Linked DNA regions of Allorhodopirellula heiligendammensis. Each later gene encodes a partner of the first gene's protein in a complex. Links are inferred from orthologs where the notes say so. Each region holds a gene or a part of one and is shown on either strand. Other genes may lie near its edges. The genes, in order: secY and Poly21_RS05840.

Evidence for each region.
Region 2: the proteins of secY (region 1) and Poly21_RS05840 are in contact, whole or in part, in a crystal structure (PDB 3DIN), measured with the Thermotoga maritima proteins. The link is inferred for Allorhodopirellula heiligendammensis from one-to-one orthologs. Residues at the interface, in WP_004081795.1 of Thermotoga maritima: Glu108, Gly109, Glu110, Glu111, Ala236, Glu237, Arg238, Arg239, Ile240, Thr241, Ile242, Gln243, Tyr244, Ala245, Arg246, Arg247, Val248, Thr249, Gly250, Arg251, Arg252, Val253, Tyr254, Gly256, Ala257, Ser258, Thr259, Tyr260, Leu261, Pro262; in WP_004082002.1 of Thermotoga maritima: Glu261, Ala262, Arg263, Lys300, Ala301, Arg302, Thr303, Ile304, Ile305, Leu323, Tyr324, Asp325, Pro326, Val329, Ser330, Tyr333, Ile336, Lys340, Phe345, Val349, Glu363, Phe364, Tyr374, Ser375, Gly376, Gly377, Glu393, Ile395, Thr482, Ser483.

Annotation. Positions count from the first base shown.
Region 1 is NZ_SJPU01000002.1:2,399,705-2,406,867, reverse strand. Bases 1,741-4,674 are described here. They hold secY (preprotein translocase subunit SecY), read left to right. Parts: upstream 1,741-2,477; coding sequence 2,478-3,872; downstream 3,873-4,674. Other genes in these bases: Poly21_RS19040 (hydantoinase B/oxoprolinase family protein), read right to left, coding at 4,557-4,674; Poly21_RS19045 (adenylate kinase), read left to right, coding at 3,898-4,458; rplO (50S ribosomal protein L15), read left to right, coding at 1,741-2,232. Also shown: rplF (50S ribosomal protein L6), read left to right, coding at 38-583; rplR (50S ribosomal protein L18), read left to right, coding at 606-974; rpsE (30S ribosomal protein S5), read left to right, coding at 1,059-1,595; more of rplO, read left to right, coding at 1,735-1,740; more of Poly21_RS19040, read right to left, coding at 4,675-7,163. UniProt on the Escherichia coli protein: The central subunit of the protein translocation channel SecYEG. Consists of two halves formed by TMs 1-5 and 6-10.
Region 2 is NZ_SJPU01000001.1:1,542,154-1,550,599, forward strand. The notes cover bases 1,296-5,512. They hold Poly21_RS05840 (preprotein translocase subunit SecA), read right to left. Parts: upstream 5,210-5,512; coding sequence 1,496-5,209; downstream 1,296-1,495. Other genes in these bases: Poly21_RS05835 (3-deoxy-D-manno-octulosonic acid transferase), read right to left, coding at 1,296-1,377; Poly21_RS05845 (Nif3-like dinuclear metal center hexameric protein), read right to left, coding at 5,301-5,512. Outside these bases: more of Poly21_RS05835, read right to left, coding at 58-1,295; more of Poly21_RS05845, read right to left, coding at 5,513-6,224; Poly21_RS05850 (RDD family protein), read right to left, coding at 6,415-7,323; Poly21_RS05855 (POT family MFS transporter), read left to right, coding at 7,801-8,446. UniProt on the Escherichia coli protein: Required for protein export, interacts with the SecYEG preprotein conducting channel.

The DNA.
Region 1 (7,163 bases):
CCTCCCACATCCCCAGTTTTGTTCAAGCGAATCAGCCATGAGCCGCATTGGTAAAAAGCCCATCGCGATCCCCGCCGGCGTAACGGTTACGGTCGATGACCGCACGCTCAACGTCGAAGGCCCCAAAGGCAAGTTGACGTTCACGCATCGCCCTGAAGTGACGGTGACTGTTGATAGCGATGCCAATGAGGTGACCGTCACGCGTGGTGACGATACTCGTTCGTCCCGTGAGTTCCATGGATTGACCCGTGCCATTCTGGCGAACATGGTCGTCGGCGTGACCCAAGGATACGAGAAGAAGCTCGAGATTGTTGGCGTTGGCTACTTGGCCGCGATCAATGGTGACACCCTGCAACTTCGCGTCGGCTTCGCCAACGAGTTGCACCGCAAAATTCCGTCGGATTTGACGGTCACCTGCCCTGATCAGACACACGTGGTCGTGCAAGGCTGTGACAAGCAACGGGTGGGGCAGTTTGCTGCCGACATTCGCTCGCTGCGTAAACCTGAACCGTACAAGGGCAAGGGCGTTCGTTATCAAGGCGAATACGTCAAGATCAAGCCCGGCAAGTCCGCTACCAAATAATCATCATCATCGGTGCATCGTCATGGATAAAAATAAGAAAATTCAGTCGAAGCGACTTCGCCGTCGCCGTCATGTTCGTAACAAGTTGCGTGGTGACGCCAATCAACCCCGGCTGTGCATTCACCGTTCGCTCAAGCATTTCGCTTGCCAGGTCGTCGATGACGAGCAGGGCAAAACGATTGCCAGTGCCAGCACGCGTGACAAGAGCATTCGCGATCAAGTGAAAGCTGGTGGCAACTGTGACGCTGCGGCATTGGTTGGTAAACTCGTCGCTGAACGAGCCGCCGAAGCGGGGATCAAATCCGCTCAGCTCGATCGGGGCCACAACAAGTATCACGGCCGGGTGAAGGCATTTGCCGAAGCCGCCCGTGAAGCCGGTCTTCAGTTCTAAGTTCGCCAACACCATTCCCACTCAAAAACCGCAGCCGGCCGAACTTCCGTCGCCTGCAAACCTTTCAGCAGATTATTTGCCACAATGAGTAACTCACGCAGCAATAGCCGACGCAGCAAAAAAGAAGAACCAGCTTTGGAAAGCGGTCTGGTTGATCGGATCGTGAAGATCAAACGCTGTGCGGCTGTCGTCAAGGGCGGTCGTCGGTTTAGTTTTGCCGCCATGGTGGTCGTTGGCGATACCAACGGCAAAGTGGGTTGGGGTTATGGCAAAGCCAACGAAGTTCCACCCAGTGTGCAGAAGGCGACCAAGCAAGCCTCACGCAGCATGATCGAAGTGCCATTGGTTGACGGCAGCATCCCTCACCAAGTATGGGGCCACTTCGGCGCTGCGAAGGTCCTGTTGATTCCTGCTGGTGCTGGTACGGGTATCATCGCCGGTCAAGCCGTGCGGGCCGTTTGCGAAGCCTGTGGTATTCACGATATTCTCACCAAGTCCTACGGCACCAACAATCCGGTGACGTTGGTCAAGGCAACACTCGATGCGATGAGTAAATTGCGGACACGCGAACAAATCGCTGCTCTTCGTGGCATGGCCCCCGAAGATCTCATCGAGGTCTAGTTCGCTTCATGCCGTGAGCCGACGGCACCAGCGGCGGGTTTGCTCGCTGATTGGATCGGTTCGAAGCTCATTTTTATCAGAAGGATGTTGAGCGAGAGATTGTCTCAGCCCTCAGTCCTCCCAACTCAGTACCGTTACTATGCAACTCAACGACATCCATCGCGGAATCACGAAACACCGCAATCGAAAACGCATCGGCCGTGGTCCGGGCAGCGGCACCGGCAAGACATCCGGACGTGGGCATAAGGGACATAAGAGCCGCAGCGGTTACAGCCGCAAGCCTAACTTTCAGGGCGGTGCGATGCCGATGTTCCGCCGTATCCCCAAACGCGGTTTCAATAACAAATGGTCCGTTACCGTGTTCGCGGTGAACGTGGCTCGATTGAATGAAATTTTCAATGATGGTGACACGGTGACCTTGGAAGCCATGGCAGAAAAGAACGTTGCCAAGGGTACCTTTGACGAGGTAAAGATCCTCGGCGATGGTGAGATCACCAAGAAACTCACCGTGCGTGCGCATCGCTTCAGCAAGTCTGCTGAAGAGAAGATCACTGCTGCTGGCGGAACGATCGATAAGATCCCAGCTAAGCGTACTCCCGATGAACGTGTCGCCGATTTGAAGAAGGCCAAAGCCTAAGCGACCTCACTCGTTTTCAGTGGGTCGCGTCGCGACTCGCGGAACGCGATTAGCCATTCAGACCTAGCCTCGGTTGCTACTGAATTTTGGGTTGAGGATTTTTTCATAGATCCTGTTGCGTAGAGATCTTTGTGAAGATCCACCACGCCAACCCGAATCGCTCTCGTGTTGATCGCTGTCGATCGCTAAAATCCTCGGCGTATTACGCCTCTCTCACCCTCCAACGCTCGACGACGGACGGATCGATGTTCGAAAAGCTCCGAATCATTTTCTCGATTCCCGAACTGCGCAAGAAGATCTTGCTGACGATCGGGTTGCTCGCGGTTTACCGCATCGGGTTCCACATCCCGTTGCCGATGATCGCCACAGATCTCGAGGACGCCGCTGGCGGTGGTGCCGCCGACTTCCTGCAGAAGGTCAGTGTGTTCGCTGCCAGTGACCTTCGCCAGGCAACCATTTTCGGCCTGGGTATCATGCCCTACATCTCCGCGTCGATCATTTTTCAGTTACTCGGCAGTGTCTACAAGCCACTTGAAGAGCTCAAGAAGGAAGGCGAGGCGGGCCGCAAGAAGCTTAACGAGTACACTCGCTACCTGACAGTTTTGATCTGCGTGGTGCAGAGCTATATGTATCTGAAGTTCATGCTGATGGCGGGGGCCGACGGGACCAGCAACATCAACCCGAACTTCATGAATGCCGATCAGCAACTCTATTTTGGTTGGCAGGTCGTGGCGGTGCTTACCATGACAACGGGCACGGTGTTCTTGATGTGGCTGGGCGAGCAGATTGATGAGTACGGTATCGGTAACGGGATCAGTCTGCTGATCATGGCTGGTATTCTTGCTCAGATGCCGAAGGCTCTCTTCGAGTTGGTTTCGGGCATGAAGCCGCAGCTTACCGGTTTGTCCAAGGGCGACGTGGGGATTGAGACCCTGATCATCCTCGTTGTTTTGTTTGTCGTGGTGGTCTTTGGCGTTGTCTTCATCACACTGGGGCAGCGGAAGATTCCGACGCAATCGGCGAAGTTCACACGAGGCCGCCGCGTGTATGGCGGTACACGCCAGTTTCTGCCGCTGCGAATCAACCAAGCCGGTGTGATGCCGATTATCTTCGCGAGCAGTCTGTTAATGATCCCTGGCGTGTTCTTCAGCTTCCTGGCGGGACGGTTTGACTCGTCGGGAACCTTGTTCCGCGCACTCAATACGGTCAGCCTCACGTTGAGCGACCAGACCTCGTACTTCTTCAACCTGTTGTATGTGGCACTCATCTTCTTCTTCTGTTACTTCTGGACAGCGATCACGTTCAATCCGAAAGAGATGAGTGACAATCTGAAAGAGAGCGGCACGTTCATTCCTGGGTATCGCCCCGGTCGTCGAACGACGGATTATCTAGAGAAGGTCATGGTACGGATCACCTATGTCGGTGCTGCCTTCCTAGGCCTGATCGCGATCGTGCCTACAATCGTCTACGGTTCGCTCGGGGTGCCCTACTCTATCGCCGGTTTCTACGGTGGTACGGGGCTCCTGATTGCTGTGAGCGTGGCGTTTGACTTGGTGCAGAAAATCGACAGTCACTTGGTGATGCGTAACTATCGCGGTCTGCTCGAAGGAGCCGGTGGCGGTACATCCCCGGTTGTCTAGAGATCGCAACGGGGGTGATTCGATTGTGAAGATTGTCTTCATCGGCGCACCGGGATCCGGCAAGGGGACGCAGTGTGAGCGACTCAGTGCTCACTTGGGAATTCCGCATATCAGCACCGGTGAGATGCTCCGGTCGCTCGATAGTGAGGCCGGTCATGATATTCACCTACGCATCGACCGTGGGCACTTCGCTCCTGACGAGTTTATCATGAGGATGATGGCCGATCGTCTGGGCGAAGACGATTGTCGCAGCGGTTACCTGCTGGACGGTTTTCCGAGGACGCTCGTACAAGCCCAAGCTTTCGATGCTGTGCTGCGAGCTCGCTCGCAACAGCTCGATTACGTGATTCACTTGGTGGTAGACGCAGCGGAGTTGGTACAGAGGCTCATCAAGCGTTCTCAGGACGGGCAGCGTAGCGATGACTCACCCGAGTTTATCCACGAGCGATTTGAGCTTTACGAGCAACGCACGGCTCCCTTGCTCGCTCACTATGAAGACCAATCGCTCGTGAATGCTGTCGATGGGATGCAGTGCGAAGAGGCTGTTTTCCAGACTATTTGTCAGTTGTACCAGAGATGTTCCTGACGGCTGGGCGAGAACTTCTCCACCGCGAAGGCATTGTTGTCTGACGCCGGGACGTCGCCGTGACTGTCTTCGAGCAATCTGCTTCGACGGGACAGGGATCAACGGCTAACTCCAAAGCCGCCACCGCCGGGAGTTTCTATTCGCAGACGATCACCTGCATGAACGGGCATGGAGACGCAGCCCGCCAGTGAGGTTTCTTGCCCGCCGCGGAACAGTGATTGCATTCCCGGTTGCCCAGGCTCTCCGCCTTCCGCACCATACGGCTGGGTTGTCCGGCGAGACGTGATGAGTGAAAGCATCAGGGGACGCAGGAACTCCATTTCGCGAACGATCCCATCGCCGCCGCGATGATATCCTGTCCCGCCGCTGTGATGGCGAACGCCAAACTTCCACAATCGCACTGGCAGGCGTGACTCAAGTACTTCCGGATCGGTGATCCGTGTGTTGGTCATATGAGTGTGGACGGCGTCGGCTCCATTGGCGTTTCTGGTCGCCCCCGCCCCGCCACCGATTGTTTCGTAATAGCCAAAGGTGCTGTCACCGAGCAACAGATTGTTCATCGTCCCTTGCGACGCTGCCGCCACGCCGAGTGCGCCCAGCAAGACGTCGACGACCCGGTTCGACGTTTCCACGTTCCCTGCAACCACCGCTGGACAGAGATTCGGCTCCTGGTTGGCCGGCGGGTCAAGCAAGCCCGGGGGGATGATTAAGTCCATCCGATCGAGCACGCCATCACAGAGCGGCAGCTCGTTGGGCGTCACGCACCGTAGTACATAGAGCACCGCAGCGGTGACAATTGAACGCGTCGCATTGAAACCATGCGGATGGACATCGCCGGTCCCGGTGAAGTCAATCGTCAGACGAGGTGTGCCGTCCGCAGTGGCGCAACGCGTTGGTCGCAATGAAACCTTTATCGGTGTCCCATCGTCGAGTTGATCGGAGAACGAGCGCGTGGCGGTGCCGAGAGAGTCGATCCATTTTGCGGCTGCTTCGCCGGCCACGCTCAGCAAACGTGTGAGCAATTCAGACAATCGGCCAGGTGGCAAAGAGTCCGACAGCGTCGTCATCAACCGGGCACCCTCGCGGCCGGCCGCTTCGGCAGCTGCGATATCGGCCATGTTTTCATCAACGCTGCGTGATGGAAATGGTCCAGATTGCAGTAAATCACGCAGTCGCGCATGGTTTGAAACACCGCCGCGGGCCAACGCCATGTTACGGATCAAAACGCCTTCGTCGGCCAGACATGTCGCCTCAGGGGCCATTGAACCGGGCAGCATCCCACCAATCTCAGCGTGATGACACCGAGAGGCAACAAAGTAATCGCATGGCCAATTCGCAGGTCGTCGCTGGGACTCTGGAGAACAAAACACGGGCGTCACAACAGTCACATCGGGGAGGTGTGAGCCACCGGCAAACGGGTCATTGCTAATGAAGCAGTCCCCCCGTTCCATGTACGGGAACGAGGCGATCATGCTGCGGACGGTATGTCCCATCGCTCCTAAATGAACAGGCACGTGGGCGGCGTTCGCTGCGAGCGCACCGTCACCCAAGAAAACGGCGCAGCTATAGTCGCGTCGCTCCTTGACGTTCACGCTGACGCTGGTGCGACGGATCACTTCACCCATGGCTTCAGCGATTCCCTGGACACGGCGACTGACGATTTCCATCTCCACCGCATCATGATTCGTTTCAGCTTCGATGGCGGAGTCTATCGATGCGACGCGCGTCCTACGCAATTCGATAGCCCCTGCTAAATCCATGGTCGCGATCCAGCCGGCTTCAACGACCAAAATCGAGTGCGGCGATGCAACGATTGCCGGTCCCGCAATCGAGTCGCCTCCGGCGAGTTGTTCACGATCCAACACGGCCATTAGCCCGTTGCTGGAGAGCGGTGTCGCGAGCCGACGTTGGCCTTGCGGAGCTTGCTCTCGCTGCACACGTTGGGCTTGCTGCTGCGGCTTTTGGAGCGTGGTTTCGCAGCGTAGAGAGACGACTTCAACCGGCATCTGGATGCGGTCGTAGCCGAATGTTGCTGCATGCTTGGCATCCATACGAGCGGCGAGAGTTTCGGTCGGCTCGAGCGCCAGTTCGAGGGTCGATTGTGTGCCCCGGTATCGCAGGTCGGCCCAGAGTTTGACGCTGACTTGGTCATCATCAGTGTCGTGGATTGCGGCGAGATTCACGTTTTTCGGGTCACCCAGGGATTCTTCGTCGGACAACAGAGCTAGGCAATCGTGGCGCAAATTGTCGGCGGCTTGGCGCAGTTCAGCCTGGCACTCCACTGAGCTGACGCGGGTGAACTGTTCGGGTGCGGCGGGCTCATGTTCCGTTTTACCCAACGCAATCGTGCCCTGTTGGGCTGCGGTCAGGATGCGGCCGATCGCGGCTTGGCCAATCCCCACGGCTGATAAAATTCCGGCTTGAGGGTGATCGATGATGTGCGACATCCCTAACGATTCGGCGACGCGGCAGAGATGCCCGCCAGCGGCACCGCCGAATCCGACTAAGGCCATCTCACGAACGTCGTTGCCAGCTGCCATGGTGACGCTCCGCACCGCCTCGGCCATTTGCGTGACGGCGATTTGCAAAAAACCTTCTGCCAGTTCGGCTGGCGACGCGGCAATCGAATTGGGTAGCGATTGGTGTACGGCTGAGAGTGCTCGCTCCGCTGCACCGCGATCGAGCGGAAACGGAAAACGCTCTGC
Region 2 (8,446 bases), on another replicon or contig:
CCAATGACCCTGGTTTTCCGAACTCAGTCGGTACACGATTTGGTCGCTGATGATGGTTTAAGCCGCGTTCTGCTGGGAGTCCTGCGGGATCGATTGCATGCCCAACAGTTCGATCGTCCGATGATAGGCGCCTCGATGCTGGTCGACGATTTGTTGGGCTGCATGCCCCAAGGAATCAGCGGCGGGATGGTCATCGAGACATCGTCGCACAAACGCCGTGAGCTGTTCCTCATCGGCAACGCGGACGGCGCCATGACCGGCGATGAGTTGCTCGGCGATGGTGGAGAAGTTTTTTGTATTGGGGCCGAAGGAGACCGCGCAGCCGTATCCTGCGGGCTCCAGCATATTCTGGCCACCGCGGTCACCAAAACTGCCCCCCACGGTTGCGATGTGCGCGACGCCCCACCAGTGGCGTAACTCGCCAATCGTATCGACGAGAATGACCTCCTCGCCCTCCCACTCGTCATTGAATTGACTCTCGTTCTGGCTACGGCGGATGACCCGATCGCCACTCGCTACCACTAATTCTGCGACTTGGTTGAACCGTTCCGGGTGACGAGGCACGAGAATCAGCCGCAGTTCGGGATGCTCAACACGCAGGCGTTGATAGATTTTCAAGGCCATCGCCTCTTCACCCGCCTGCGTGCTGCCGAAACACCAGACGCGGTGCCAGGGGCTTACGCCGGCCCAGTTAATCCGCGCATTGACTCCAGGGGTATCACGTGAACGGGGAGCATTGTCAAACTTCAGCGATCCGGTCACGCGAGCTCGATCGCGATCAACCCCGCAAGCAACGAAGCGATCCGCCGTTTCTGCATCCTGACACCCCACCGCAGTCAGCGACGCAAACGTCGGCCGCAATAGCCACGCAAACTTTTGGTAGCGTCCCGCACTACGCTCGCTAAGCCGACCGTTGATCACGGTAACGGCGCAGTTAACGCGAGTTGCAGCAGTAACCAGGTTGGGCCAAAGCTCGAGTTCAGCGAGCACTAACTGACGACACTTGAGATTCCGCAATGTGCACTGCACTGCCCACGTAAAATCGAGTGGGCAGAAAAACACGCGTTCCTGGCCAAAATGCTTGACCGCGAGATCATATCCAGTATCAGTCGATGCGCTGATCACAACTGCCGTATGAGGCGACCGCGCGGATAACAGTCGCGCAAGCTCAGGTAACAGATTGACTTCACCCACGCTCACCGCGTGCAACCAAATCGACTCGTCGCTACCGGCAAGAAGTTCGGACGCTCGCCGCTTTGACACACCGAAAAGTTTCTCGGAGACACCCCGGCGGTAGCGTCCGTACCGGACGATTCGGTAGAGAATGACCGGCGAGAGCAGTGTCAGAGCGATCGCGTAGAGGAGATTGAGAAACATCCGTGTTCCCTTGAGAGTCGCGTAGTTTTTAGGAGATATCGAAGGACGTCAACTTCACGAGGACGACGGACAAGCTTCCCCGGAGGGATAGCTGCACTCTGCCGAGAACGTCAGCCTCCTATACCATTTTTCTCATACAGCAGGATTTGTATTTCTTCCCGCTTCCGCAAGGGCACGGTGAGTTGCGACCGATACGCGGTTCGTCTTTCCGGATTGGTTCCGGTTTGACTTCCTCGCCATCGCCACGCCCCTCGCTACCGGAGGCCGCTCGTTGGGCCGCTGTGTCGCTGGGCATGCGGGCGATCGAACCGGCTTCATGAGCGTCATCATGGCGAGGTCGAGCATCGACCCAGGTGCTACGAATGAACGCCTCATTGAAAGATTCCATGCGGAAGATCAATTCGGAAACACGCTCTCCGATCGAGCCCCACATCGTCTCAAACATCCGCATCCCTTCGCGTTTGTACTCGACCTTGGGGTCCATTTGAGCGTAGCCCTTGAGCCCCACGCTGCTGCGCAGGTGATCCATTGTCAGCAGGTGGTTCTTCCAGGCATCGTCGACAATATTGAGCAGAATCTGCCGCTCCATTCGCCGCATCTCTGGATAGAACCGATCATCCACGGCCCCTTGAACGGCGAGTGTCAACTCAGCCCGATCCATGCGCGACAGATCCTCGACAGTCGTTTCGTGATCGAGCTCCCTGCCGAGCCACTCAACCAGCGATTCTAACTGGCCACTGTCGCCACTGGCGAGCAAGGCGGTGGACTCATCATCTGCACCTGAGAATAGCTCAGCAACCTTCGCAATGGCTTGCTCCTGTGCGGCCACGGACTGGCTCGCAGTTGATTTGCTGTGCTGGATCAACTGCAGCTTCAGGTCATCGCGATTGAGTTTGATCTCATCAACTGATAATTCTGTATTGAAGCGACCTTGGACCCATGCAATCAAACCTTCACGATCGAGCGAGACCTGCGTCCCCTGTTTCTCCGTGAATCGTGAGATACCTGTGAGCACCGGGTACTCAGCTTCCTTCTCGGTGTAGGCGGCTTCCGCACGCTGCATCAGCGTGTCGGATACCTTCCGGCTGTCGTCGACGTCACGGAACTCGTCCGGCGTCGTTTCGATGCCGAATTTGTTTCGCATCCAAGCACACAGGACCCTCAGGCCGTACTCTGCGTCGAGCAGCGGCTCGCCTTCGCTCAGATCGGTGCTGGCGATCAAGGCGTGTGCCTTTTCGACAAAATCGTCGAGCATTTCCTCGCGATCAAGATTCTTGAGCTGGTGATCTTGATAGTTCGTTTGCAGCCGCGTGTTGGCCCACGTTGCCATTGCTTTCCAGTTCCATTCTTCTTCCATGCCACTGGGCAGGTTCTCTTCGACGGCTTCGGCGATGGTGACCTCGGATTTCCGTTCCGCTTGATCCTTCGCGTAGCTATCGGCCATCTCGAAATCCATGTTCGAGAAATCGCGTGCGTCGAGCTGGCACTGAAGCTGCGTGCCGGCGTAGTTGGCGAATGTCTCGATACCGTAATTAGGTTCGAGGAAGGTATCGACGTGGGATTCGATCTCAGCCCGGATCAGGCCGAGAATCATATTGCGTGAGGAGTGACCATCAAGCAGATTCTGACGATAGCGATAGACGCGTTTGCGTTGCTCGTCCATCACTTCGTCATACTCGAGCAAGCTTTTTCGAATTTCAAAGTTGCGCTCTTCAACCTTCTTCTGTGCTGCAGCGATGCGACGGGTGACGAGCGATGACTCGATCGCCTCACCTTCCTTCATACCCATTCGCTCCATCACGCTCTTGACGAAGTCGCCGGCGAAAATCCGCATCAAGTCATCTTCGAGAGACAAGAAGAAGCGACTACCGCCAGGATCACCCTGGCGACCACAGCGACCACGCAACTGCAAGTCGATCCGACGCGATTCGTGGCGTTCGGTACCGAGCACATACAAGCCCCCGAGATCGCGTACGATCTCCCCTTCGGCACTCATCTGCTCTTGCTCATCGATCTCGTCGACGAGCTTCTTCCAGACGTCATCCGGCACTTCTAGCCGAGTCGGATAGGTATGTTGCAGTTGAGCCCAGGCCATCGTCTCAGGGTTACCACCGAGAATAATATCGGTTCCGCGTCCAGCCATGTTGGTGGCGATGGTAACCGCGCCGATGCGTCCCGCTTGAGCGACAATTTCAGCTTCGCGACCGTGCTGCTTTGCATTGAGCACGTTGTGAGTGATGCCCCGGGTCTCGAGCATATGGCTGAGCCGCTCGCTCTTCTCAATGCTGACCGTACCTACCAAAACCGGCCGCCCAGCACGCTCGATCTTGACGATCTTCGCACGAGCAACACTCTCAGGCTGCTTCTCGTTTTTAGGCACGATCATGACGGCATCATCCGCCTCGCTTTGGATCTTGCCCCAGATTTCGCTCCCGTCCTTGAGCGAGACGACGTCCCACTTGTGGGCGCGTTCAACGTCGTCTGCGATCGCGCGGAATTTATCTTTCTCGTTGAGGTAAATCAAATCAGCATGCTCGATCCGTTGCATTTCCCGGTGAGTGGGAATGGCGACCACGTCAAGCTTGTAGATCTTCCAGAATTCGTCCGCTTCGGTCATCGCCGTGCCGGTCATCCCCGACAGTTTTTTATACATCTTGAAGATGTTCTGCAGCGACGCGGTGGCAAAGGTTTGAGTCTCTTGCTTGATCGGCACGCCTTCTTTGGCCTCACAGGCTTGATGCAGCCCATCGGACCATTGACGGCCTTCCATCAAGCGGCCTGTGAATTCATCGACGATGACAATCTGTTGGTCCTTGATGACGTAGTTGACATCGAGCTTGTAGAGGTAGTGAGCCTTCAGCGCGTTGTCGATCAGGTGCGGCCATTCCATGTTACCGGCGGTGTAAAAACTCTCGACACCAGCGAGTTCCTCTGCCGCGCGAACGCCTTCGTCGGTAAGCGTGACGTTGTGCTGCTTCTCATCAACGGTAAAGTGCAATTCCTTTTGCAGCTGCCGGGCAACACGATCGGCGTCGGCGTAACGTCCAAGATCTAGATCGGCTGGGCCGCTGATGATTAAGGGAGTTCGCGCTTCATCAATGAGGATATTGTCGACTTCGTCAATGATCGCGTAGTTCAGCGGGCCTTGGCACTGTTGGGCATCGCTGGGGAACCGGTCGTCGCCTTTCGCGGCCGGACGCATGTTGTCTCGCAGATAATCGAATCCGAACTCATTGTTGGTTCCGTAGGTGATATCGCACTGGTACGCCGCCTGTTTCTCCTGCGTGCTCATTCCAGACTGGATCGCATTGATCGTCAGTCCGAGATTCATGCAGAGAGGTGCCATCCACTCCATATCACGACGAGCGAGGTAATCGTTGACCGTGATGACGTGAACGCCCTTGCCTTCGAGGGCATTGAGGTACGCAGGCAGCGTCGCGACCAGCGTCTTTCCCTCACCTGTCACCATTTCGGCAATCCCACCAGCGTGTAGCACCATGCCACCAATCAGCTGGACGTCATAATGGCGCATGTTGAGAAACCGCTTGCCGCCTTCTCGACACACCGCAAAGGCTTCCACGAGGAGGTCATCGAGCGTCTCCCCCTGGCGCAGTCGCTTGCGGAACAGCTCGGTTTGCGCACGTAACTCTTCGTCTGTGAACGCTTCGTACTTAGGCTCCAACGCGTTGATTTTTTCGACACGCTCTTGAAGCTTGGCGACATGCCTCGCATTGGCCGAGCCGAAGACGCTGGTGGCGGCCTGGCCGACCCGTTCGAAGGTTCCGCCGAAAACGAGACCGAGTAGGTCCCAAAGACGCTCGAAAATGGACATAGAGTTTTTTTAAGGGGTGAAACGCGTTGGTTGTAAAGGGTCTGACCCCTTTGCGGATAGGTTCTTTCGTAAACCGTGCCAGTGTTCCACGTTACGGGTTTGGCGAATTTCGGTCAACTGCGATCACATCCCGCTCGCGGCGACTCGCCCAAACCCGAAAGTTGTCTACCGGAGTCGATTTGGCATGAATTTTGACCAGCTGGGGCAGAGTTTGCAAACGCTGGGCCAGACTCTCCATCGCAAACCGCTCGCTGGCATAGTGTCCGAGCATCACGAGCGTTATCCCCGTGTTTTCCGCTTCCAGACACGTGTGAAAGGTGGCCTCGCCGGTAATCAGCAGTTCACAACCAACCCGACCGGCGGCCCCTACGAAACTGCCACCACTGCCACAAGCAAAGCCGATTCGCCGCACGGGTCGCTGCGGATCTCCTACCATTCGCGGCCGCGTCGCTCCCGAAAATTCCGCAGCGAGCTTTAAAATTTCATGCGCAGAGCGCCAGTCGGGCAGATCCCCATACCGCCCCGCCCCGAGCGACCTATCTCCCCTATTCTTCGCACTGCCCTCATCCTTCTCAATGTAGCCGTCCCATGCCGCCGGTCCGAGTTGCTCACCCGCCCCGCCCAAGTTCGGCTTGGGTATCAATGCACCCACCCCTTTCACCCTCAACGCGTCACACCACTGATCGTTGATCCCCCCGGGCGCGGAGTCATAGGCAGTATGGGCGCTATACAGAGCCGTCCCGTTGCGGCACAGTCGCCATACCAGTTCACCGGCGGCTGAATCCACCGTGATTTTTCTCAGCGGCTGAAACGGCAATGGGTGATGAGCGATGACGAGGTCAACATTTTCCGCCTCGGCTTCGTCAATGACCGCGGGAGTGACCGTCAAACAGGTCATCACGCGCGTGGCCGTTGCCGTCCGGTCACCCAGCAGCAAGCCGACGTTGTCCCAGTCTTCGGCGAACCGCACCGGAGCAAGCTCAGCCATCGCCTGGCAAAAGTGTTGGATTTGCATGAATCGTCGCTTCAAGTCAGGAGGATAATGCCGTCCAAAATTTTCACGAGCCGTTTTGGCGTTAACCATGGCTCTCGGTTCCTAGCTGTCAAAACCGGGGCTAGCGCCCAAACGGCTCATTCAGCGTGAATGCCATCAAAAAATAAAGTTTGGCGGTGGGAGGCGTCGTGAGGATCGGCAACAAAATCCACTACGATGGAACGACGCGTGCTTGGTCACGCCGCAGCGGGCTGTATCCGGCCAGCGGCCCCAGATCGGCGGGCTCGTCGGTGGGGGCGGACAGGAAGGTGCGGTAGTATAGCGCAAGCAGGAGTAAATCGAAGTCGACGCTAGGGACAAAATCGAACCTCTCGATCAAAGGGATGGCGAGATGACGTGCGATTTCAGCACGGCGACCGGGTGTCAGGTAATGACGCCGCTCAACATAAATTGCCAGCGTCCGCGCCATACTCCGAGAAACGCTGTAGTCCCCTGGGATGAATGAGGCCAATGGCGCCACTCGTGGATCCTCCACCTTGGCAATCGGTAGCCGCCATGTTTTTTCATCGACGATTACCATGGTCCCGGCCGCAATGTCACCGAGCCGCTGCATCCGTCGCGTGCAGATCACACTGATTAGCCCCACGATCCCAGTGGGAATGAAAAATACAGGCGGCACGTCTACGGCGAGCTGAGGGAGAGCCGCCATCGGGGCCATGTCGGCGACCCGCAATAGATTCCGCACAATCGCGCGCCGACCAGTGATCGGGCATCCATCGATGTCGATCACGCGGATACCAAACATCCACTTGCCGACCGTGCGGCCATTGAAATAGGTCTCCATCGAGGCCCCGTAAAACCAACTGATCACAAAGTAGCAGACCAGAACTGCGCCCACGGCGAACGCCCCCAGGAGTTCGATGGCCAGTGTCCCGACCAAGAACCACAGCACCATCACGATGCAGAACATCATTCCATAACGCACCAACACGTCGATGACATAGGCTGGCAGCCGCCGAAATGGCCCCGCCAGCTGGTACTGAAAAGCAATGTTCTCAGGCGTCACCACCTCGATCGTGGTATCGAGCGGACGCACTGAGCTCTCACCGACTCCCAGCATCGATGCATCTGAACGCTGTTCCGACTCCCTGATGCGATCAGCGAGATCGGGTTCTGCGGCAACGGTGACGGCACGTGGGGAGGCGGTGGGCATGGTGCCAATTTACACGAAATGACTTGTTCGCGAGGGGCGTGGGACAGCCCACTCACCGGTCTCATAAAAACAAACTCATTTGGCTGGGGCGTTTGGCAGGGACGTTTGGCAGGGACGTACGGGGTCGAGTCCCTGGTCCCCAAGGACTCGATCCCGAGGACTCATTCCCGCGTCTCCTGGACTGGCGTCCCCAGCATAGAACTTTCGTCTCGTGGGGGGACGCTGAGGAGGCATCTCGCTGGGGCGACTCTGTTAGCATGACCGAGTCGCGACACGAGCCTGGAGCGGACATCCATTTCGCCGGGGCGTTTTTCACGCTAAGTTACTTATCCAACAACTTCGGTGCCCTCCCCAGCACCTAGAAAATCATCCGAGAGGATCTCGATGTCATCACCCGCAGTCGATCCAGTCGCTGGTCCCGAAACCGAATCGGGCAAGTCGTCATTCACTTATCGCACCCGACCCGCTGCATCGCCCGGCATGCCCAGTGGGATTCCCTATATCATTGGGAACGAAGCCGCCGAGCGATTCAGCTTCTACGGGATGAAGGCCATCCTGACGATCTTCATGGTCGAGTATTTGCACTGGATGGGTACCAGCGCGCCGGCGGCAACGGCAGGGATGAGCAATGCTGAGGCCACCGAGCATTTCCACACCTTCACCGCCGCAGCCTATTTCTTTCCCGTTTTCGGGGCACTGTTGGCCGACGTCTTCCTGGGCAAGTACCGGACGATCTTATATCTCTCGATCGTGTACTGCGTCGGCCACGCGGCCCTGGCCCTGATGGGATCGCCGCCGGTGAACGCGGGTACGTGGCTGTTCATCGGTCTCCTGTTGATCTCGATTGGATCGGGTGGCATCAAACCATGTGTGTCGGCCAACGTCGGTGACCAGTTCGGGAAAGCCAACCAGCATTTGCTTACGAAAGTATACCAGTGGTTCTATTTCAGTATTAACCTCGGTGCATTCGTCTCCACCCTCCTGACACCGTGGGTGCTGCAGCACTACGGACCGCACTGGGCATTCGGCA